One region of the Mesorhizobium sp. KR2-14 genome, then DNA from elsewhere that is predicted to be linked to it. Evidence: riboswitches for the same ligand, from Rfam matches in the RefSeq annotation. Region 1 holds a riboswitch; the other holds the start of a gene.
The links. A riboswitch is a leader RNA that binds a small molecule or an ion and turns the genes downstream of it on or off. The one in region 1 is predicted to bind S-adenosylmethionine.
Positions count from the first base shown of each region.

Region 2: it holds a riboswitch for S-adenosylmethionine, as region 1 does, so the genes downstream of both, metA (homoserine O-succinyltransferase) here and ABLE86_RS05615 (O-succinylhomoserine sulfhydrylase) in region 1, are expected to answer to the same signal.

Region 1 covers NZ_JBDZDR010000002.1:223,953-235,175, reverse strand. Annotated here, with positions in the region: tRNA gene ABLE86_RS05640 (tRNA-Gly) at 2-75, shown strand; gene ABLE86_RS05635 (sugar transferase) at 150-815, shown strand; gene ABLE86_RS05630 (NAD-dependent epimerase/dehydratase family protein) at 812-1,768, opposite strand; gene ABLE86_RS05625 (nucleoside-diphosphate sugar epimerase/dehydratase) at 1,978-3,924, shown strand; gene ABLE86_RS05620 (2'-deoxycytidine 5'-triphosphate deaminase) at 3,963-5,054, opposite strand; SAM riboswitch at 5,133-5,209, shown strand; gene ABLE86_RS05615 (O-succinylhomoserine sulfhydrylase) at 5,254-6,444, shown strand; gene ABLE86_RS05610 (DUF922 domain-containing Zn-dependent protease) at 6,822-7,409, opposite strand; gene ABLE86_RS05605 (CDP-alcohol phosphatidyltransferase family protein) at 7,503-8,108, opposite strand; gene apaG (Co2+/Mg2+ efflux protein ApaG) at 8,254-8,646, shown strand; gene ABLE86_RS05595 (GIY-YIG nuclease family protein) at 8,910-9,197, shown strand; gene ABLE86_RS05590 (Hsp33 family molecular chaperone) at 9,212-10,201, opposite strand; gene argF (ornithine carbamoyltransferase) at 10,355-11,223, opposite strand, start outside.
Region 2 covers NZ_JBDZDR010000007.1:178,294-189,516, forward strand. Annotated here, with positions in the region: gene ABLE86_RS18060 (biotin transporter BioY) at 1-513, opposite strand, end outside; gene ABLE86_RS18065 (DUF3108 domain-containing protein) at 766-1,560, shown strand; gene ABLE86_RS18070 (EamA family transporter) at 1,589-2,476, shown strand; gene ABLE86_RS18075 (lysoplasmalogenase) at 2,473-3,144, shown strand; gene ABLE86_RS18080 (cupin domain-containing protein) at 3,163-3,609, opposite strand; gene gloB (hydroxyacylglutathione hydrolase) at 3,606-4,373, opposite strand; gene ABLE86_RS18090 (class I SAM-dependent methyltransferase) at 4,489-5,244, shown strand; gene ABLE86_RS18095 (MFS transporter) at 5,248-6,534, opposite strand; gene ABLE86_RS18100 (TetR/AcrR family transcriptional regulator) at 6,606-7,238, shown strand; gene ABLE86_RS18105 (AI-2E family transporter) at 7,254-8,456, opposite strand; gene metA (homoserine O-succinyltransferase) at 8,694-9,626, opposite strand; SAM riboswitch at 9,681-9,759, opposite strand; gene hisC (histidinol-phosphate transaminase) at 10,086-11,198, shown strand; gene ABLE86_RS18120 (prephenate/arogenate dehydrogenase family protein) at 11,202-11,223, shown strand, end outside.

The sequences.
Region 1 (11,223 bases):
CGCGGGTATGATGTAATGGTAGCTTGTCAGCTTCCCAAGCTGAACGCGCGGGTTCGATTCCCGCTACCCGCTCCAGCTTCATTGACGGTCTCCTTATTTCGAATTCGCGACCGCGCGCGGCACACGCGATACCCACAATTTCCGGCGGCATGCGCTTTGACATCGGCTCGATCCAAAGCCAAATGGCGGCGATCTTTCTCGCGCGGGGCTATGGCATTGAACCGATCTGGCAAAACTCTCTGCAGGCGTCGGCCGTGCTGAAGCGGAGCTTCGACCTTCTAGCCGCGATCCTTGGCATCTGCGCGCTCGCGCCGGTCATCGGCCTCGGAGTCCTGGCGGTCCGCCTGACCTCACCGGGAGGGGGCATCTTCTCGCAACGCCGGGTTGGACGGAACGGCAAGATTTTCAACTGCCACAAGCTCCGGACGATGCACGTGGAAACGCCCGAGGTGCCCTCGCATGAAGGCTCAGTCAGCTTCGTCACGCCGCTGGGGCATTTCCTGCGCCGAACCAAGCTGGACGAACTGCCCCAACTCTACAACGTGCTGCGAGGCGAAATGAGCTTCGTCGGGCCCCGGCCCTGCCTGCCAACGCAGACCGAGCTTGTTCGGGAACGCCAGAAATACGGCCTTCTCGCCCTGCGGCCGGGCATAACCGGGCTGGCGCAGATACGCGGCATCGACATGTCGGACCCGAAGCGCCTGGCCGCGATCGACGCCGAATATGCCAAGAGCGCCTCGCTCGCCGTGGACTTGCGAATTTTGTGGGCCACGGTTTTCCGCGGGGCCGGCCGAGGCGACAGGCTGCGCGGCTAGACGCTCCGTTCCAGAAGATAACGCTCAGCAGAGGCACATATGGCTTCCCGGGCCGTGAGCGGAGGCGCCCATCGGAAGGCCGCGCGGAAGCGGCTGGAATCCACCTCCAGGTCGCCCAGAAGACTGCGCGCGACACGGCCCTGCCCGGCCGCGCCCAACAGCGCCCGCAAGCCGCTCTCGGGAAAAGCCCATAACCCGGGTGAGCGCTTCATGCCCTGCCGGAGCCAGCCGATCAGCTCAGCCAGGCTGACGGACTCGGAATCCGCTACCGCGTAGACACCGCCTCTCTCCTGATCGATGAGCGGAGCGTTCACCACCGTCGCAATGGCATCGGCGAGGTTGTCGACGGCGATCAGGCTTCTGCGGTTGCGAACCGCCGCAAAGGGCAGTGGCAGCCCGGAAGCCGCCAGCCGCTGCAGCAGGGCCCAGTTGCCCTTGGCGTTCCAGCCGTAGACCAGCGGCGCCCGGATCGAGATGCCGCCGCGACCTTGCCGCGAAAAGCTTGCGACGTGGGATTCGGCAGCCAGCTTGGACAGGCCATAAGGGTTGCCCGGCCCGCGCAACAGGGTATCGCCGGATACCGGCGCGCCGCTTGAATTGTCGGCCACCGCGAGCACGCTGGACAAGTGGACGAACAGCTTCACGCCGGCTTCGAAAGCCTGTTCGGTGAGACGGGCGGTGCCGAGATTGTTGACCTTGTCGAAATCGCCCGGCGTGACGCCACGGCCCGGCACCTGCGCCGCCAGGTGGATAACCGCATCGCAGCCGTCCAACGCCCTGCTCCAATCGGTGTGCGGACCGAGGCCGCCTACGACGATTGTCTCAGCCCGGCCGAAGGTATTCGCGAGCGGCGATCGTGTCGCAATGGCGATATCGTGCCCATCCTCGGCCAGCCTGCTCAGCAGGTGACCGCCGACGAAGCCGCTCGAACCTGTGACCAGAATCCTGGTCAAGACAGTTCCGCCTCAGCCGGCCCGGCATGCGCTGGTATGGCGCTTGCCAGGTTGGGGCAAGAATGCCTGCCATTGAATACCCGGTGAATTAACGAAGGCATTTCTGTGGCCCTATCGCCAATTTGGGCGCCTTTGTGTTATTGGGAGGTCCGAGGCTTTATATTCAAGGCCTTAATGAGGCGTCAAACGCTTCGGGGACACAAATTGGAATGATTTCGCTTTTCGGCGCGCGCAGAATCAATCTCTGGCGGCTCGGAAGTATCGCGCTTGACCTGGCAATCGCCGCAGGCGCGTTCTTCTCCGCCTATCTGTGCGCGTATGGGCACATCCGTCTGCCCCATGTGCCCGGCATGTGGGAAAAGACGGCCTCGTTCACTGCCGTCTGCGCTGCCTGCTTTTTCATTTTCAATGTGCAGAAAGGCTCCTGGCGCTACGTGTCGCTTTCGGAACTGGGCGCCTTGACGAAGGCGACGGTGGTCGCAGTCGGCGTCTACACGATGGGAGCTTTCCTGCTCTCGCGCGGCGTAAATATGCCGCGCAGCGTTCCCGTGCTGTCAGCCCTCTTCCTGATCGCTGGCATGTCTGCCACGCGAGTCGTGTACCGGCTGGCGATGGAGGGCAACTGGAAGGCGGGTTTCTTCGGATCGAACTGGGCGAACAGGAGCCGCAAGGTCGTGCTTCTCGGGCTTTCGAACAGCGCCGAGAGTTTCATCCGCAGCACCAGGCGCAGCAGCGCCAGCAATCTGTCGGTGGTCGCGATCTTCGATGACGATCCGCGCAACCGCTCGCGCATGGTGCATGGCGTCAAGGTCGTGGGCACGCTGGCCGACATGGAAAGCCATGTAAGACGCCTCGAACGCGGCGGCTTGAAGATTTCGGAACTGGTCGTCACGGAGCAGCAGCCGAGCCGGCAGCGACTGAACGAGATCCTCGAAGTGGCCACAGGCTCAGGCCTGAAGGTGACCAGAATTCCCGACATGACGGCGACCTTGTCTGTCACCAGCAGCCTTCTTGCCGAACCCAAGCCTATCGAACTGGAAGACCTGCTTGGACGCCCCGAGGTGGCGCCCGACACGGAAAGCATAGCCCACCTGATCAACGGGCGCGTGGTGTTGGTTACCGGTGCTGGCGGCTCGATCGGCTCGGAACTGTGCCGGCAGATCGCCACCTCCAATCCGGGGCTGCTGATCGTCACCGACAGTTCGGAGTTTCATCTCTACACGATCGACAATCAGCTGCGCAAAACCTATCCGAAGCTGCCGATCGTCACCCGGTTCGTAAATGTGCGCGACGCAACCCGCGTCAACGACATTTTCCGCCTCTACCGGCCGGATGTCGTATTTCATGCGGCCGCGCTCAAGCATGTTCCGCTGGTCGAGGACAACCCGATCGAAGGCGTCAAGACGAACATTCTCGGCACCCGCAACGTGGCCGACGCGGCGCTGGCCAACGATGCCAAAGCCTTCATCATGATCTCCACCGACAAGGCGGTGAACCCGACGAGCGTGATGGGGGCGACGAAACGCGCCGCGGAAGCCTATTGCCAGGCCCTGGACGCGAGTTTGGCGTCCACACGTTTCAAGACCGTGCGGTTTGGCAATGTGCTGGGCTCGAACGGCTCCGTCGTGCCCCGCTTCCAGGAACAGATCGCCGCCGGTGGCCCGGTGACGGTCACGCATCCGAACATCGTGCGCTTCTTCATGACCATTCCCGAGGCAGTGCGCCTGGTCCTGCATGCGTCTGCGCACGCACTGCGGCATCGGGGCGAGCGCGGCAGGATCATGGTGCTGGACATGGGCAAGCCCGTCCGCATCGTGGAGCTGGCGGAACGCATGATCCGGCTTGCGGGCTTCAGGCCGCATGCCGACATCGAAATCTCTTTCGTCGGGCTTCGTCCTGGAGAAAAGCTCTACGAGGAACTGTTCGATCCCTCGGAAGTGCGGGACGCCAAGACCGACGAGGGCTATGTGATCGCCTCGCCGCGCGTGATCGACAAGACGCTGCTGCACCGCACTTTTGCCAGCCTGGAGGCTGCGGCGGCGCGCGAAGATGCCGACAGGGTAATCGAGCTCCTGTCGCACCTGGTGCCCGAATACCGGGCAGCCAGGCCCTCCTCGATCGAGGTCCTCGAGGCGGACACCTCGGAACTTAATTGACCCGCCTTCAGCTTCAACGGGCAGCGCGACCGCCCGTTTCAGGCGGTGCGAAAATGCTTGGAAAGCTTCAGGCCCTGCGCCTGATAGTTAGATCCGAGATCCGTTCCGTAGAGCGCGTTCGGCCGCGACAGCATGTGCTCATAGACGAGACGGCCGACGATCTGGCCGTGCTCGAGAATGAAGGGCACCTCGTGGCTGCGCACTTCCAGCACGGCGCGGCTGCCGGTGCCGCCCGCGGCGGAATGGCCAAAGCCGGGATCGAAGAAGCCGGCATAGTGGACGCGGAATTCGCCGACCAGCGGATCGAAAGGCGTCATCTCGGCCGCATGCCCGGGCGGCACATGCACGGCCTCGCGGCTGACGAGGATGTAGAACTCGTCGGGATCGAGCACCAACTCGCCCGCGCCGCGCCGGTAGAGCGGCTCCCAGAAATCGTGCAGGTCCTGCGCCGCGCGCTTGTCGACGTCGATCAGCCCGGTGTGATGCTTGGCGCGGTAGCCGATCAGGCCGTCCTTGTCGCCCTGCAGGTCGATGGAGAGCGCGATCCCGCCGCCGGAAATGTTCGGCGTCTCGGAGGCGACGAGCGTTTCCGCCTGATGCAGGTCGTGAAGCTCGGCCTCGGTCAGCAGCGCGTTGCCGATACGGAAGCGTATCTGCGACAGGCGCGAGCCGGTGCGCGCGATGATGGGGAAGGTGCGCGGGCTGACTTCCAGGTAGAGCGGCCCCGCGTAACCGGCCGCGATCTTGTCGAACTCCTGGCCGTGGTCGGTCATGAGGCGGGTGAAGATGTCGAGGCGGCCGGTCGAGCTCTTCGGATTGGCCGAGGCCGAGATCGCCTGCGGCAGCGCGAGGCTTTCAAGCAACGGCACGATGTAGACGCAACCGGTTTCCAGCACGGCGCCCTGCGTCAGGTCGATCTCGTGCAACTTGATCCGATCAAGCTTCTCGGCAACCTTGTGGCCGGGGCCCGGCAGGAAGCTCGCGCGCACGCGGTAGGCCTTTTCGCCCAGGCGCAGGTCGAGGCTGGCCGGCTGGATCTGGTCTGGGTCGAGCGGGCGAGCGGAAACCAGTGCTCCCGACTGGAAGATTGCCGAGATCTCCTGATCCGGAAGAATGCCTGCCTTCGCCAATGCCTGCTCCGCTGAAATGATCGAAGGACGTTTAATGATGTAGATCATTGACGCAAGCCGGCACGAGGTCTAAATGGGCTTTATCCCCGTGGTGATTTGCCGGTCGGCTTGCAGCCACGTTAAACAAGTCGCTAAAGGGCCGCTCGTGCACCGGCATGCGACTCTTCGCGGCCGGTTTTTTTGTGTTTGGATCAAGGCAATGACAAAAAACAAGCACGACTGGAAGCCTGCAACCCAACTCGTCCATTCTGGAGTGCTGCGCTCCGAATTCGGCGAAACCGCCGAGGCGATGTTCCTGACCCAGGGCTATGTCTACGACACCGCCGAGGCGGCGGAGGCGCGCTTCAAGGGCGAGGCGCCGGGCTTCATCTACTCGCGCTACGCCAACCCGACCGTCGACATGTTCGAAAAGCGCATGTGCGCGCTGGAGGGCGCCGAAGACGCCCGCGCGCTGGCCTCGGGCATGGCCGCGGTGACAGCGGCTATCCTGTGCAGCCTCAAGGCCGGCGACCATATCGTGGCGGCGCGCGCGCTGTTCGGCTCTTGCCGCTGGGTGGTGGAGACGCTGGCGCCCCGCTACGGCATCGAGGCGACGCTGGTGGACGGGCGCGAGATCGCCAACTGGGAAAAGGCGGTGCGTCCCAACACAAAGGTGTTCTTCCTCGAAAGCCCGACCAACCCGACGCTGGAGGTGGTGGACATCGCCGCCGTGGCTGCACTCGCCAATTCGGTCGGCGCGCGGCTCATCGTCGACAATGTCTTCGCCACGCCGCTGATGCAGAAGCCGCTGGAGCTCGGCGCACATATCGTGGTCTATTCGGCCACCAAGCATATCGACGGCCAGGGCCGCTGCCTGGGCGGCGTGATCCTCTCCGACAAGCAGTGGATCGACGAGAACCTGCAGGACTATTTCCGCCATACCGGCCCGAGCCTTTCGCCGTTCAACGCCTGGACGCTGCTGAAGGGGCTGGAGACGCTGCCGCTACGCGTGAGCCAGCAGACGGAAAGCGCGGCCAAGATCGCCGATTTCCTGGCCGGGCGGCCGGAGGTGGCGCGAGTGATCTATCCCGGCCGCGCCGACCATCCGCAGGCCGATATCATCAAGAAGCAAATGACTGGCGGCTCGACGCTGATCTGCTTTGATCTCAAGGGCGGCAAGAAGTCGGCCTTCGCCTTCGAGAACGCGCTCGACATTGTGTTGATCTCCAACAATCTCGGCGACTCCAAGAGCCTCATCACCCATCCGGCCACCACCACCCACAAGAACCTGACCGACGAGGCGCGCGCCGAACTCGGCATCGGCGACGGCACGCTGCGCCTTTCGCTGGGGCTGGAGGATATCGACGACCTTCTGAAGGACATCGACGGCGCGCTGAAGGCGGCGGCGTAAAGCCCCAAGCGGCGGGGCGCCCTCCCTCCCCCTTGAGGGCAGAGCACATTGAGTTCGACCCCCACTCCGGTTTGCTGCGCAAACCACCTCTCCCCCGCTCGACGGGGAAGAGGAAACGCCGTCCGCGACGCTGGCTCCCTTCCTCTCCCCTCTTGAGGGGGAGAGGTGCCGAGCGAAGCGAGGCGGAGTGGGGGTAAGCCGAGACATACGCGATCGCCTTGCGCGTCATCCCACCTCGTGGATCGAGGCTCGCACCTATTCATCGCCACGCCCGCTTTCGCGTCTGGCCGTTGTCCCTCGTGCTCCGGCCCGAGGATAACGAGTTGGGGCGACCGGCGCCGCTCGCCGGATTCGGCATTGGAGACCGCGCCTGCGACCTACCCGCCATTCACCAATGCAAGGATAAGCTGGTGGACATTGCCGCCGTCGCTGAGCTCGACCCGGTCGAAGTCGCGGCTGCGCTGGCGCTGCGCCAGCGAGATCTCTGCCAGACGCTTCGTCAACTCTTCGCGGACCTTGCTGCAACCGGCATCGTCGGGAACGGAAAAGCCGATGCTCAGCTGCTCGATTTCCTTCACCATGTCCTTGATGTGGTCGCCGTGCACCCGCTCATGCGCCTCGACCCCTGAATAGAACGCTTCCCAGCTCGTCCTGATGGCGGGCGGCAGTTTTCCGCTCGGCCGGGGCAGCAGGTAGGTGATGGTGAGGTTGGGCCGCGCCGAAACCAGCGTGCAGGCGCCATCCTTCTGTGGCTCGTATTTGCGCGACCAGGTGAGCTTGAAATTGGTCTGCGCGATTGTGCGGATGCCAAGGCTTCCCACCTTCGGGCCCTGTGCGCCGATCGAGGCGTAGAGCTCGGGACCGGTCTTGCCCGATATGGCGTAGGTCTCGACCTTCTCGACCGCCTGCCACTCGGCGTGGGCGACGACGGGCAGCGACGAGGCGAAGGCCGCCAGCAGGCAAATTCGGACTGCCTTGTTCACGCGAATCCCCCGGGAATTTCGATGCGCGCGGAAGCTAGGCGCGGCCGGTGCGGCTTGCAATGCGGCATGAGGCCTTCATCGAAATGTGCGCGCCGCCAGCACGATGCGCGATAGCGCCGTGTAGAAGCTGAGCGCGGCAAACGCATAGGCGATGGCCGGAAACCAGCCCGGGAACAGGCAGAAGGCAGTGAAGGCGGCCAGCGTCTCGGTGGCTTCGGCGAGGCCCGCCGTGAAGAACAGCGACTTCTCGCCCCGCGGCTTGCCCGGCAGCTTGCGCCGTTCGGCCATGACTGCATAGGCGAGGAAGGTCGAGCCATTGACGTAGAAGGAAAGCAGCAGCACGGCGCCGGCAACCGCATTGGCCGCAGGATCGGCCAGCACGAAACCGAGCGGAATGGCGCCATAGAAGGCGAAGTCGAGCACGATATCGAGATAGCCGCCGCGATCGGTGCGGCCGTTTACCCGCGCCACGGCGCCATCCAGCCCGTCGCCCAAGCGGCTGGCAAGCAGCAGCGCAAGCCCGGTGAGGAACCAGCCCTTAGCAATCGCCGCAGCAGCCAGGAGCCCGACGCCGAAGGCGACGAACGTCACCGCATCGGCCGATACCCCGGCCCTCGCCAGAAGGACCCCGCCTGCATCCAGCACCGGGTCGATGCGCTTGCGCGCCCAACCGTCCAGCATCCGCCTACCCCCTGCTGCGTCATTGCGCCCAATAGACGACAATTGCCGCCATGGGGAAATCACAATCACGAGGAAGATGAACCAAAGCCGTTGACCGTCTGCCGCTCAGGGCGGATTCTTTCGGGAACTTAGGAGTGCGACTGCCATGTACCGCGCCGTAACGCGCAACATCGAGGTGAGTGTGGAGCCGTTCTATCTCGAGGAACGCTCGAACCCCACGGAAAGCCGCTATGTCTGGGGCTATCGGGTGACCATTGCCAACCAGTCGGACGAATTCGTGCAGTTGCTGTCGCGCTACTGGCAGATCACCGACGAGAGCGGCCGGGTGGAGGAAGTACGCGGCTCGGGCGTCGTCGGCGAACAGCCGGAGCTGAACCCCGGCGACAGCTACCAATACATGTCCGGCTGCCCGCTCACCACGCCCTCGGGCATCATGGTGGGGCGCTACACCATGCGCAACGAACGCGACGAGTTGTTCGACGTAGAGATTCCGGCCTTTTCGCTGGATCTGCCCGGAACGGCCCACACGGTGAACTGACGCGGCGGTAATGCGTCGGTAAGCGTCTTCCTGAGAGGAACGGCGCGCTGCTGCGAGGTTCCGGCATGGATCCTCGGGTCAAGCCCGAGGATGACGAACCGAAAAATGTCACTGCCAACTTTCGCCGATAGGTGCCTTGCAGAAACGCCTCTGCCTTCGTCATCCTCGGGCTTGACCCGAGGATCCATGCCGTAACGCATCAACCAAGCCATGCAGGCAGAATGCAGGATTGCGTCCTTGGACCGATCCGCTACCGTCCAACCATGACGGGCTATGTGTACATGACAGCCAGCCAGAAACGCGGCACGATCTATATTGGCGTGACCAACGACCTTGGCCGTCGCATCCCGGAGCACAAGGAGGGCAAGGGATCGCGCTTCACGGCGCGGTACGGCGTGCATCGGCTGGTGTGGTACGAGGAACATTTCGACATCCGCGACGCGATCCAGCGCGAGAAGTCACTCAAGCGCTGGCTGCGTCAGTGGAAGATCGAATTGATAGAAGCTTCCAACCCCGACTGGAACGAACTCCTGCGGGGTTCCGGCTGGTGAGGCCGGAGGACAGATCAAACCGCCTCGGTGAACTCGTCCGGCTCGAACTCGTATTTCTTCGAGCAGAATTCGCAGTTCACGCGGATGAGGCCGTCTTCCACGCTGTCGGCGATCTCTTCGGCTGAAAAGCCGCCGAGAATGCCGCGCACCTTATCGCGCGAACAGGAGCACTGGTCGAGCACCTCGACGCTATCGAACACGCGCACGCCGTGCTCGTTGAACAGGCGGTAGAGCAGCCTTTCGGAGCCGACGGTGGGGTCGAGCAGTTCGGTCGGCTCGACGGTGGCCGACAGCGCCAGCAATTCCTGCCAGGAATTGTCGGCGACCTCGCGCGGCGACAGGTCGGTGTCGCCATCGCCGCCATGGATGTCGGGCGCGCGCATGCGTTCGGGCGCCTTGGGCAGGAACTGCGCCAAGAGGCCGCCGGCGCGCCAGTATTCGCGGCCGCCAGCCCCCGGCACGACCTGCTTGCCCACGGCAAGCCGGACGTCGGTGGGTATCTGCTCGGACTGGCGGAAATAGGTCTTGGCCGCTTCCTCCAGCGTGATGCCGTCGAGCTGGACGATGCCCTGGTAGCGCTGGGTGTGCGGGCCCTGGTCGACCGTGAGCGCCAGCACGCCGTTGCCCAGCAGCGCTTCGGGCGAGCTTTCGCCAGCCGCAATCAGCCTCTCCAGCCGCTCATTGTCGAAGCGGGCATAGGCGCGCACCGAATGCGGCGTGGCGAAATCCGCCACCAGCATGTCGATGGGCCCGTCGGTGCGGGTCTGGAGGATGAATTTGCCCTCGAACTTCAGCGAAGTGCCGAGCAGCACGGTCACCACCACCGCCTCTGCCAGAAGGCGCGCGACGGGCTCGGGGTACTCGTGACGGGCGAGAATCTGGTCAAGCAGGGGCCCGAGCTGCACGATGCGGCCGCGCACGTCGAGCGGGCCGACCTCGAAGGGCACGACATTATCGTCGCCGGCCACGCCGAATTCGCCGAGCTTGAGTTCTTTATCAGCCAATGGATCCAATTCCTTGTGGCGGCCTGCCGGCGGGACGAAGCGCCGGAGCCGCTGGTTCAGACATCAAAGCGGGTATGATCCGGGGCAAATAGGCATCGCCACGCGCCGGATCAAGCTTCTGAGCTGCAAAACCGCCCGCGCGGACGGAACGGATCAGGCGCCCAGGCACCAGGCCAGCACCGCCTTCTGGGCGTGCAGGCGGTTTTCGGCCTCGTCGAAGACCACCGAATTCGGCCCGTCGATGACCTCGTCGGTGACTTCCTCGCCGCGATGGGCGGGCAGGCAGTGCATGAACAGCGCGTCGGACTTGGCGCGCTTCATCAGCGCCTCGTTGACCTGATAGGGCAGGAAGACATTGTGCCCGCGGGCGCGATGCTCCTGGCCCATCGAGACCCAGCAGTCGGTGACGACGCAATCCACGCCCTCGACCGCCTCCTCGGCGCTGCGCGTAAACTTCAGAGTGGCGCCGTTCTCGCGCGACCACTCGATGAAGTCCTGCATCGGCTCGCTGCCTTCCGGCACGGCGATGTTGAGATTGAAGCTGAAGCGGGCCGAGGCCTGCATCAGCGAGTGCAGCACGTTGTTGCCGTCGCCCACCCAGGCGAAGGTCTTGCCGGCGACCGGGCCGCGATGCTCCTCGAAGGTCATCACGTCGGCCATGATCTGGCAGGGGTGGGTGTCGTCGGTGAGACCGTTGATGACCGGAACGGTGGCGTTCTCGGTGAGCTCGACCAGCCGCTCATGCGAGGTGGTGCGGATCATGATGGCGTCGACATAGCGCGACAGCACCTTGGCGGTGTCGGCGATGGTCTCGGAGCGGCCGAGCTGCATCTCGGTGCCGGTGAGCATGATGGTCTCGCCGCCCAGCTGGCGCATGCCGACGTCGAACGACACGCGGGTGCGCGTCGACGGCTTGTCGAAGATCATCGCCAGAACCTTGCCGTCGAGAGGTCGCGAACGCTCGCCGGCTTTCAGGCGCCCCTTGCGCGCGACCGCATCGTCTAGGATGCCGCGCAGCGTGT
Region 2 (11,223 bases), on a different contig from region 1:
GATGAAGGGCGTGACACCGAAGGTGATGGCCTTTTCCACGCCGATCATCGCGGCCAGCCAGGCGCCGCCCATCACCAGGATGAAGGCGTTGCCCAGAAGCATGGCGATGAAGCTGCTCAGCAGGTTGCCCCTGCCGGTCCAGCCGCGCTCGGCCAGCCAGCCAACCATGGCCGCAGCAATCGGGAAGGCGAATAGGTAGCCGGCCGTCGGGCCTGCGAAGTGGGCAAGGCCGCCGGCGCCGCCTGCCAGAACGGGCATGCCCACCACTGCTTCGCCCAGCCAGGCCAGAACGGTGATGGCGCCGAGGCGCCAGCCGTAGAGCGCGCCGATAAGGGTGACCGCGAAGGTCTGCATGGTCATGGGCACAGGCACCATCGGCACTTCGACCCAGGACGAAGCGGCCAGAAACAGCGTGCCCAGCGCCACGACGGCGGCGCGCAGCGCAAGCGGACGGTCGCGCAGGCGAAGCGGCACATAGGCGCTGCTGGCGGTCGCGGTGGAAAGGTTGTTCATCTCGGGTCTCCAGATATCAGATGCTCCGTGGACGGCGCAGGCCTCTGCCGGCGCGCATCGCGGGCGCATGGTATTCCACAGTCTGATGATGCAGTGCAATAAGGCCGGCTGCAAAACCCGCGCGGCGTGCGCGCTGGGGCTGGCCGGCTACCGGCCGCGGCCCATATATCCGCCGAAATTATACGTTTTATCGCCGCGAAGGGATTTTCGCGCGTCGCGCTTCGGACGCGCAAAGCATAGAGGGCGCCAGCCATGGCGAGCATTTTCAAGCCGGTTTCGGTCGCGATTGCGGCTGTCATTGTTTTCACCCCGCTTTTGTCGGGGGCTGCGGCGGCTCAGTCGTTCCGCAGCGAATACACCATTTCCTTCCTCGGGCTCACTCTCGCGCGCTCGAAATTCGACAGCAGCTTCGAGGGCGACCGCTTCCGGGTGCGCGGCAGCATGTCGAGCGCCGGTATTGCGCAGATATTCGACGACACCAAGGGCACGGTGTCGGCTTCCGGCCGATTCTCCGGCACATCGCCCCGACCGGACGGCTTCGTGACCAACTATGTGTCGGGCCGCAAAGCCAAGAAGACGGAGATCGGCTTTGCCGGCGGCAATGTGAGCAAGGTGGTGAACGTGCCGGCGCCGAAGAAGCGCGGCGACGACTGGGTGCCGGTGGCGAAATCCGACCTGCGCGCCGTGCTGGACCCGCTGTCGGCGACGCTGGTGCGCGCCGACAAGCCGGAGCAGGTCTGCGGCCGCACGGTCAAGATGTTCGACGGCGAGATGCGCGCCAACCTCGTGCTCAGCTACGTCTCGACGGGGACGGTTTCGATACCAGGCTATTCGGGCGAGGCGGTGACCTGCAGCGCGCGCTTCGTGCCCGTGGGCGGCTATCGCAGCGGCCACAAGTCGATCGAGTACCTGAAAAACCGCAGCAAGATAGCCATCTCGTTTGCGCCCATCGGCACAACCGGGGTATATGCGCCTGTCCACGCCACGGTCGGCACGCAGATCGGCACAATAACAATCCGGGCGCGGAATTTCGAGGCTGTGAACTAGGGGCCTGGCAGCCCCGACCGGGGGGAATATGGGTCGTGCCACGCTTATCGGCTTTTCGGCGGTTGCCATGTGGGCGCTGCTGGCGCTTCTGACAGACGCATCCGGCCAGGTTCCGCCATTCCTGCTCTCGGCCATCACCTTCGCCATCGGCACCGGCGTCGGCCTGGTGGCGCGTCTGTTCATGGCACAACCGGCGGAACAGCCGAAGATCCCGCCGCAGGTTTGGCTGATCGGCATTGCCGGCCTGTTCGGCTACCACTTCTTCTACTTCACCGCGCTGCGCAATGCGCCGGCGGTGGAGGCGAGCCTGATCGCCTATCTGTGGCCGCTGTTCATCGTGCTCGGCTCGGCGCTGATGCCGGGCGAGCGGCTGCGCTGGAACCACATTGCCGGCGCGCTGCTGGGGCTTGCCGGCACCTTTCTCATCGTCACCAAGGGCGGCGGGCTTTCCTTCGACAGCCGCTATACCTTCGGCTACGCAATGGCCGGTGTCTGCGCCTTCCTGTGGTCGGGCTATTCGCTGCTGTCGCGCCGCTTCCCTTCCGTGCCCACCACCATCGTCACCTGGTTCTGCGCGGCGACGGCCGTTCTGTCGCTGCTGTGCCACTTCGCGCTTGAAGAGACGGTGCTTCCGGCAAATGCCGGCCAGTGGCTGGCCGTTATCGGCCTGGGGCTGATGCCGGTGGGCGCCGCCTTCTACGCCTGGGACCACGGCGTCAAGCGCGGCAACATCCAGGTTCTGGGGGCGGCGAGCTATGCCGCGCCGCTGCTGTCGACGCTGGTGTTGATCGTGGCCGGATTTGCCGCGCCGACGCCCAGCATCATCGCCGCCTGCATCCTGATCACCGGCGGCGCGGTGCTGGCCGCAAAATCGATGCTGTTCGGAAGGAACCAGCCTGCGGGAGCCGAGGCATGATGCCCTTTTCCGGCGGCATTGAAGCGACGGCCAATGGCATGCTGCTGTTTTCGGTGGCGGCGGCCTGCATCTATTTCTTTCTCCTCGACGCGCCGGTGTCGATCAGGCGCACGGTGGTGAAGACAGTTCCGGTGGCCCTCCTGGCGGCGCTGACGGTGACGGTTGGCGGGCCGAAGCTGCTGGCAGGCGCGCTGGCGCTCAGCGCGCTGGGCGATGCCTTCCTGTCGCGCGAGGGCGAGAAGGCGTTCCTGAGTGGGCTCGCCAGCTTCCTTGCCGCGCATCTGCTCTATGTCGTGCTGTTCCTGCATGCCGGCGGCGGGGCCGGGGTCCTGTTTTCGACGCCTCGCCTGCTGCTGGCGGCCGTCATTGTCGTGCTCGCGCTGGGGATGCTGGCCGTGCTGTGGCCGCGCGTGGAGGCCGGCCTCCGGGTGCCGATCGCCATCTATGTCGTCGCCATCCTGGCCATGGGCCTGGCCGCGCTGACGCTGGCCGACTGGCGCATCATTGTCGGCGCGGTGCTGTTCATCGCGTCCGATGCGCTGCTGGCGACGGAAAGGTTCCTGCTGGGCCCGAGCAAGTCGCTTCGCTTCTGGATGCTCCACGGGGTGTGGGCGTTCTACTATGCCGCGCAGGCGCTGATCGCGCTCGGATTTTTGACAGTGGCGTGAACCTGGCGGGGCGGGAAGCTATTCCGCCTTGCCCGGCTCCCAGCCTTCCTTTGCCAGCTCGAACTGCGAGAACTCGAAGCCCGGCGCGACCGTGCAGCCGACAAGGGTCCACTCGCCGAGGCTTTTCGCCGTCTGCCATACTCCTGCCGGCACGATTTGCTGCGGGCGCTCGCCGGCGGCAAGATCCGGGCCGAGGCGATGGCGGGTCACCTCGCCGCCTTCTTCGTGCATGGTGATTTCCAGCGGCGCGCCGGCATAGAAGTGCCAGACCTCGGCCGCATCCTTCACCCGGTGCCAGGCCGAAACGTCGCCTGCCTCGAGCAGGAAATAGATCGCGGTGGAATGGCCGCGCGGGTTGAAGGCAGTCGCGTCACGGAAGGTCTGCACATACCAGCCGCCCTCGGGATGCCGCTGCATACCTAGCGTTTGGATGATGGCTGCTGCGGTCATCTCGGCCGACATCAGAACAGGTCCTTGCGCTTGCGGATTTCGGCGAACACCGCCTCGTCGGCGGCATTTTCCATGCCGAGGTTCCTGCGGATCGCCGGGTCGTGCCAGCGCAGGAACGGGTTGGTGGCAAGCTCCTCGCCGATGGTGGTGGGCAGCGTCGGCTTGCCCTCGGCGCGCAGGCGGTCGATCCGGGCGGCGCGTTCCTTAAGCGCCGAGTTGGTGGGATCGATGGTGAGGGCGAAGCGCGCATTGGCCTGCGTGTATTCGTGGCCGCAAAACACCTTCGTCTCGGGAGGCAGGGCGGCAAGCTTCCTCAGCGATTCGAGCATGACCGCCGCCGGGCGCTCGAACAGCCGCCCGCAGCCCAGCGCAAACAGCGTGTCGGCGGTGAACACCACATTCGCCGTGGGAATGTAGTAGGACACATGGCCGGCAGTGTGGCCCGGCGTGGAGATGACATAGACGAGGTGGCCGCCGAAGGGGATGGTGGCGCCTTCCTCCACGCCGTGGTCGATGCCGGGGATCTTTTCGGCTTCGGCCTGCGGCCCAACGATGCGCAGGCCAAAGCGCTGTTTCAGCGCCAGATTGGCCTCGACGTGGTCGCCGTGGTGATGGGTGGTGAGGATCATCGTCGGCTTCCAGCCGGTGCGCTGGACCGCGGCGAGGATTGACGCTTCCTCCGGCGCGTCGATCAACGCCGTCTGTCCGCTTGCGGCGTCGTGCACCAGCACGCCGAAATTGTCGCTGCGGCACATGAATTGTTCGAACTCGAGCGTCATCGCTACTCTCCTTGCTGTCGGGGACGATAGGGCGGCGGGTGCCTCCTGTCATCCCCGCGACGCTTCCAAGAAGGCTTTGTTGAACTCGCCTCGCAAGGTCGCTACCGTCGGGGCCATGAATTCGGATATCGTCGACCTGCGCTCCTTCTACGGCACGCCGCTCGGCCATGCGGTCGCAGACGCGATCGGCATGGCGCTGACCTCGGTCTGGGCCAGCATTCCCAGCGAGCGGCTGGTGGGGCTTGGCTATGCGTTGCCCTGGCTCGACCGATTCGGCGCCGATGCCGAGCGCGTCTTTGCCTTCATGCCGGCCACGCAAGGTGCGGTGTCCTGGCCGCCGGCGCAGCCTTCGGCCACGGCGCTGGTGTTCGACGAGGAACTGCCGCTGCCCGACGCCTCGATAGACCGCATGCTTTTGGTGCATTCGCTGGAGCACGCCGAGAACCCGCGCGAGACACTGAAGGAAATCTGGCGGGTGCTGGCTCCGGCCGGGCGCGTCGTCATCGTGGTGCCGAACCGGCGCGGCGTCTGGGCCCGCTTCGAACACACGCCCTTCGGTACCGGGCGGCCGTTCTCGCGCGGCCAGCTCATGGAACTGCTGCGCGACGCGAATTTCACGCCCGCCGCCTGGACGGAGGCGCTGCTGTTTCCGCCCTCGCACAGCGGCCTCGTCATGCGCTTCCACAATCTGCTGGAGCGCACCGGCCGCCGCTTCTGGCCGATCTTTTCCGGCGTCGTCGTGGTGGAGGCGCAGAAGCGCCTGTATCAGGGCGTGCCGGTGGCCCAGCGCGCCTCGCGCCGGGTCTTCGTGCCGGTGCTAACGCCGCAAGGCATTAGCGGCCACGCGCGGAAAGCCGCGAAAGGCCGTTAGGTTTCACGCCGGCTGCGGCGCCCGGCGGCGCAGGGTCTCGCTGGGTTCGATCAGCAGCGACAGGGCCGCGGCGGCGATCGCCGTCATGCCGGCGATCTGGAAGGCCAGCGCATAGTCGCCCTGCATCTCGCGCAAGGCACCGCCGAAATAGGCGGCGGTGGCCGCGCCGATCTGGTGGCCGGCCACGATCCAGCCGAACACCAGCGGGCCCGAGCGGTCGCCGAAGGCTTCATTGGAGAGCCTGAGCGTGGGCGGAACGGTGGCGATCCAGTCGAGCCCGTAGAGGATGGCGAAGATGGTCAGGCTGGTGCCTGAAAAGCCGGAAAGGGGCAGGTAGACCAGCGCCAGGCCGCGAACGCCGTAATAGATGCCGAGCAGCTTGCGCGGGTCGAAGCGGTCGGTGAGCCAGCCCGACAGCGTGGTGCCGACGAGGTCGAATATGCCCATCAGGGCAAGCAGGCTCGCCGCGCGCACTTCCGGAATGCCCATGTCGCCGCAGAAGGCGATGAGATGGGTGCCGACCAGCCCGTTGGTGGTGAAGCCGCAGATGAAGAAGGTGGCGAAGAGATACCAGAACACGCGCGTGCCCGCCGCCTGCCTGAGCGTGCTCAGGGTCGCGGTCAGGAAGTTGCCGCTGGCGGCGAGCGATGGCTGCTCTTTCTCGCCCGGCTCGGCGCCATAGCGCGTGATGCCGATGGAGGCCGGGCGCTCGGGCACCAGCAGATAGACCAGCGGGATGAGCGCGGCGGTGGCGACCGAAACCGCGATCACCACCGGCTGCCAGCCGCCGGACTGGGCAAGGGCGGCGAGAAACGGCAGGAACACCAGCATGCCGGTGGCGCTGGAGGCCGACATGAGCCCCATCATCAGGCCGCGATTGGTCTTGAACCAACGGTTGACGATGGTTGCGCCGAGCACGGAAGCCACGGCGCCCGAGCCGATGCCGGAAAACACGCCCCAGCTTGCGATCAGGTGCCAGGGCTCGCTCATCAGCAGGCTGGCCCCGGTGGAGGCCGACATCAGCGCCAGCGAGGCCAGCAGCGTGCGGCGCAGGCCCACGCGCTCCATCAGCGCGGCGGCGAAGGGGCCGGCAAGTCCGTAGAGGAAAATGCCGATGGCTGCGGAAAACGAGATCACGTCGCGCCGCCAGCCGAAGGCTTCTTCCAGGGGAAGCATCAGCACGCCCGGCGCCGAGCGCAAGCCGGCCGCGATCAGCAGCGAAAGGAAGATCACCGCCACGACCACGAAGGCGTAACGCTGGCCAAAGGGGCGCTTTTGAACTAAGCTCATGTTACTGACCGGTACGTTGCGGGTTGTCATTTGTACGTACCGGTCAGTAACAAAGTCAAGAGAGCCAGTGCATGTCGACCAAGACGAGCATCACGAAGCTGCCAGATGCTGCCAGATCGGACGATGCAGCGCAGCACCAGCCGCGCGCGGCAGAGCGCATATTGGGCGCGGCGCGCAACCTGTTCTATCGCCAGGGCATCCGCGCCATCGGCGTCGACGAGATCGTGCGCCAGGCGGGCGTGACCAAGCCCAGCCTCTATCGCAGTTTCTCGTCCAAGGACGAACTCGCAGCGTCCTATCTGCGCCGCTACGAGGCGGAGTTCTGGGAGCGCTTCGACAAGGCGGTGGCCGACCATCCGGGCGATCCGCGCGGCCAGATACTCGCGTTCCTGGAAGGGGTGGGCCAGCGCGCGGTGCAGCCGGACTACCGCGGCTGCGGCATGACCAACGCCGCGATCGAATATCCGGAGCATGGCCACCCGGCGCGGCTGGTCAGCGAAGCCAACAAGCGCGAGTTGCGGCGGCGATTGCGCGCCATGGCGGCGGAAATGGGCGCGGAAGATGCCGACACGCTCGGCGACGGGCTGCTGCTCTTGATCGAGGGCGCCTATGTCTCGGGCCAACTCTTCGGACCCGGAGGGCCTGCGGCGAGCGTAGCCGACAATGCCGACCGTCTGATTGCAGCGAGCCTGAAGCAGCGCTGACGGCCGCCGGGAAGACTATTCGGAACTTACGAGCCGTTTCGGTTCCCGCTCGGGCAGAAGTTCCTCGGTTGCCTGGACTACGGCGCCAGCAGGGCTTTCGGGCTGGTCGAGTTCGCGCAGCCATTCGCGCCAGACCGCGACCAGAAGCGCCATCAGCACCGGGCCGATGAACAGGCCCAGGAAGCCCATGGTCTTCACGCCGCCCACCAGGCCGAAGAAGGTGGGGAGGAAGGGCAGCTTGATCGGCCCGCCGACCAGTCTGGGCCGCAGCGTCTTGTCGACGATGAACAGCTCGATCGAGCCCCAGGCAAACAGCCCGACGCCGGCGATGGGCGTGCCGCGCGCGACCAGATAGGCCGACACCAGCGTGAACGACAGCGGCGCGCCGCCGGGGATGAGGGCCATGACGCCGGTGAGCACGCCGAGCGTGACCGGCGAGGGTACGCCGGCGATCCAGTAGGCGGTGCCGAGCACCACGCCTTCGCCGATGGCGATCAGCGTCATGCCGGTGACGGTGGAGCTGATGGTTGCCGGCACCACGCGGGAAATGCGTTCCCAGCGGGTCGGCAGGATGCGCTCGCCGAACTTGTCTATCTGCCTGGCGAAGCTTTCGCCGTCGCGATAGACGAAGAACAGCGCAATCAGCATGAACAGCAGCGTCAAAAGCAGGTTGAAGGCGCCGCCGCCGGCCGCCAGCACGCCGCGATAGATGCTGCCGATATTGGCGCCGCTGACGATCTGGATAAGCTCGCCGATGGCACCGGGGTGGCCGATGTGGCGCACCCATTGCTGGTCCAGCCATTCGCCCACGCCCGGCAATGCGGTCATCCATTCGGGCGTCGGCGCGCCGTTGCGGTTGGTTTCGACCGCCCAGCTGAACCATTCCCGCACTTCGTTGACGGTGTAGGTTCCGGCCAGAACGATCGGCACCACGAGGAAGGTGATGATGAAGACGAGCGCCAGCGTGGCCGCGACGGTGCGACTTCCGCCAACGGCGTCGCGCAGCCGCTGGTAGAGCGGCCAGCTCGCAAAGGCGATGACGAGCGCCGCGAGCACCGGTACCAGGAAGCCGTTGAAGAAATAGACGCCCGCCGCGATGATCAGCACCAACAGCCATCGGGCCGCCGTGAGTGGCGGGATGAGCGGGATGCGGGCGGGCGTGGAAAGCCCGAGCAGGCGAGGTTCCCGCTTCGAGGGCCCGAGTTCCTGTTCGCTCAAATGCCTTTTCTCCTCAGCTTGACGCGGCGTCTTCTTCACTACTCTCTTGCGCGGGCCGCACCAAGGGATTTCGCGCAACGGGGAGCATCTGCCGCACGCCGGAAGCTCGGGGCCCGGCGAAGTCGACTGCCGGAAGGATAGCAGCGGAAGGGTACCGCTTTGTGACCAGCCAGGAGTTTTCGCCGGACAATGCGATCCGCCGCCATTGCCGGGCGAGAGATTGCGGAAGCCTCAGCGTCATGGCGTGTCGAGGGACATTCCGACGTTTTCCAGGTCGTAGGGCGTGGTCTGATAGACCTGGTTGATCCAGTTGCCGAACAGAAGATGGGCGTGCGAACGCCACCGGTTCAGCGGCCGGCGGGCCGGATCGTCGTCGGGGTAATAGCCGTGCGGCACCTCGATTGGCGTACCGGCGGCCACGTCGCGGTCATACTCTTCCTTGAGCGAGGTGGAGTCGTATTCGATGTGGTTGAACATGTAGAGCCGGTTGCCGGTCGCCTCGGCCAGCAGGCAGGGGCCGGTCACGTCCGATTCCATCAGCAGGTCCAGCCCCGCGCCCGTGGGAATGTCGGCGCTGCGCACCTCCGTCCAGCGTGAGACGGGAATGGCGAAATCGTCCGAAAAGCCGGCCAGATAGGGCGAGGCGGGCGCATTGTTGCTATGCCGGAAGACGCCGAAGGCCTTCTTGTCGAGCGTGTATTTCGGAATGCGGTGGAAGTGCCAGGCAGCCGCCATCGCGCCCCAGCAGATGAAGAAGGAGGAATGGACGTGAGTGGTGGTCCAGTCGAAGATGCACTTGAGCTCGTCCCAATAGGTGACTTCCTCGAAGTCCAGCAACTCTATGGGCGCGCCGGTGACGATGAAGCCGTCGAACTTGCGGTGCCTGACCTCTTCCCAGGTCTGGTAGAAGGAGATGAGATGCTCCTCGGCCGTGTTCTTGGCCTTGTGGTTGCCGATGCGCACCAGCGTCAGCTCCACCTGGAGGGGGGAGGCGCCGATCAGTCTGGCGATCTGCGTTTCCGTGCGGATCTTGTTCGGCATGAGGTTCAGGAGCCCGATCTGCAGCGGACGGATGTCCTGCCGCAGCGCCGTCCGTTCGTCCATCACGGACACGCCTTCGCGCACGAGCACCTCGCGGGCGGGGAGCTGATCGGGGATCTTGATCGGCATCGCACAAACTCCAAACAAAAAAGACCGGTGGCGAAATCGCGACCGGTCCGAACGAATTTGTCGTAATCGGTCCCTTTAGCGACTTGTTTAACGTGGCTGCAAGCCGACCGGCCAAATCACCACGGAACGTTGCAGCTTTTTTACGTCCGTGCCCGGGCGGCGTCAATCACTTAGGGGTGTCGCATTGCAATTGCACCCGATGGACCCCCACCCCTAACCCCTCCCCACAAGGGGGAGGGGGACGATTTTCGGGACCGTTGCCACCCGAAACGGCGAAAGTTGGCGCCGGGCAGCCACGCCGCAAGAAACCCCTCCCCCTTGTGGGGAGGGGCAGGGGTGGGGGTATAAGCCGACCGGTGTCCTCGAGCCCAGGACCAAAAGCTTTTTCTCGACAATCCGCGCCCTGGCGGGTATTTCCCTCGCGTCCCTTTTGACCGTGGAAAGCCGGATTTTTCAGCCATGACGCAAGCGAATGACGTGAGCCGCCCGCAGCCGAAGCCCGGCATCATGGACATCGCTGCCTATGTGCCCGGCAAGAGCAGCGCGCCTGCGGGCGTCACCAAGGTGCACAAGCTGTCGTCGAACGAAAATCCGCTCGGCGCTTCGCCCGCCGCCATCGAGGCCGTGCGCGAGGTTGCAGGCCGGCTCGAATTCTACCCCGACGGCTCGGCCACCAGGCTGCGCGAGGCTATCGGCGAGGCCTATGGCCTGAACCCGGCCAATATCATCTGCTCCAACGGGTCGGACGAAGTCATCGGCCTGCTGACGCAGACCTACATGCAGCCGGGCGACGAGGGCATCTTCACCGAGCACGGCTTCCTGGTCTACCGCATCTACATCCAGGCAGCGGGCGGGGTGCCGGTCGTGGCCAAGGAGAAGAACGAGACCGCAGATGTCGACGCCATCCTCGCGGCGGTGACGGACAAGACCAGGATCGTGTTCCTGGCCAACCCGAACAACCCGACCGGCACCTACCTTCCCTTCGAGGAGGTGCGCCGCCTGCACGCCGGCCTTCCCGGGAACGTGCTGCTGGTGCTGGACGCGGCCTATGCCGAATATGTGCGCCGCAACGACTACGAAGCCGGCATCGAGCTGGTCTCGAACTCGCAGAACGTGGTCATGACCCGCACCTTCTCCAAGATCCACGGGCTTGGCGGCGTGCGCCTGGGCTGGGCTTACGCGCCCGCCCATGTCGTCGATGCGCTGAACCGGGTGCGCGGGCCCTTCAATGTCAATGCCGCGGCCATCGAGGCGGGCGTGGCGGCGATGCGCGACCGCGCCCATGTCGAGCACACCGTGGCGCACAACGAGCAGTGGCTGGCATGGCTGACGGAAGAGCTGACCAGGCTCGGCCTTCGCGTTACGCCCAGCGTCGGCAATTTCATCCTCATTCACTTCCCCGATGACGGGAAGCACTCGGCGGCGGCGGCCGACGACTATCTAGGCGAGCGCGGTTATATTCTGCGGCGCGTTGCAGGCTACGGTTTTCCCAACGCGCTGCGGATGACAGTCGGAACCGAAGAAGCCAATCGCGGCGTCGTCGCCGCTCTCACCGAGTTTTTGAAAAGCTAGAAAATGTCCGCTCCATTGTTTGAGA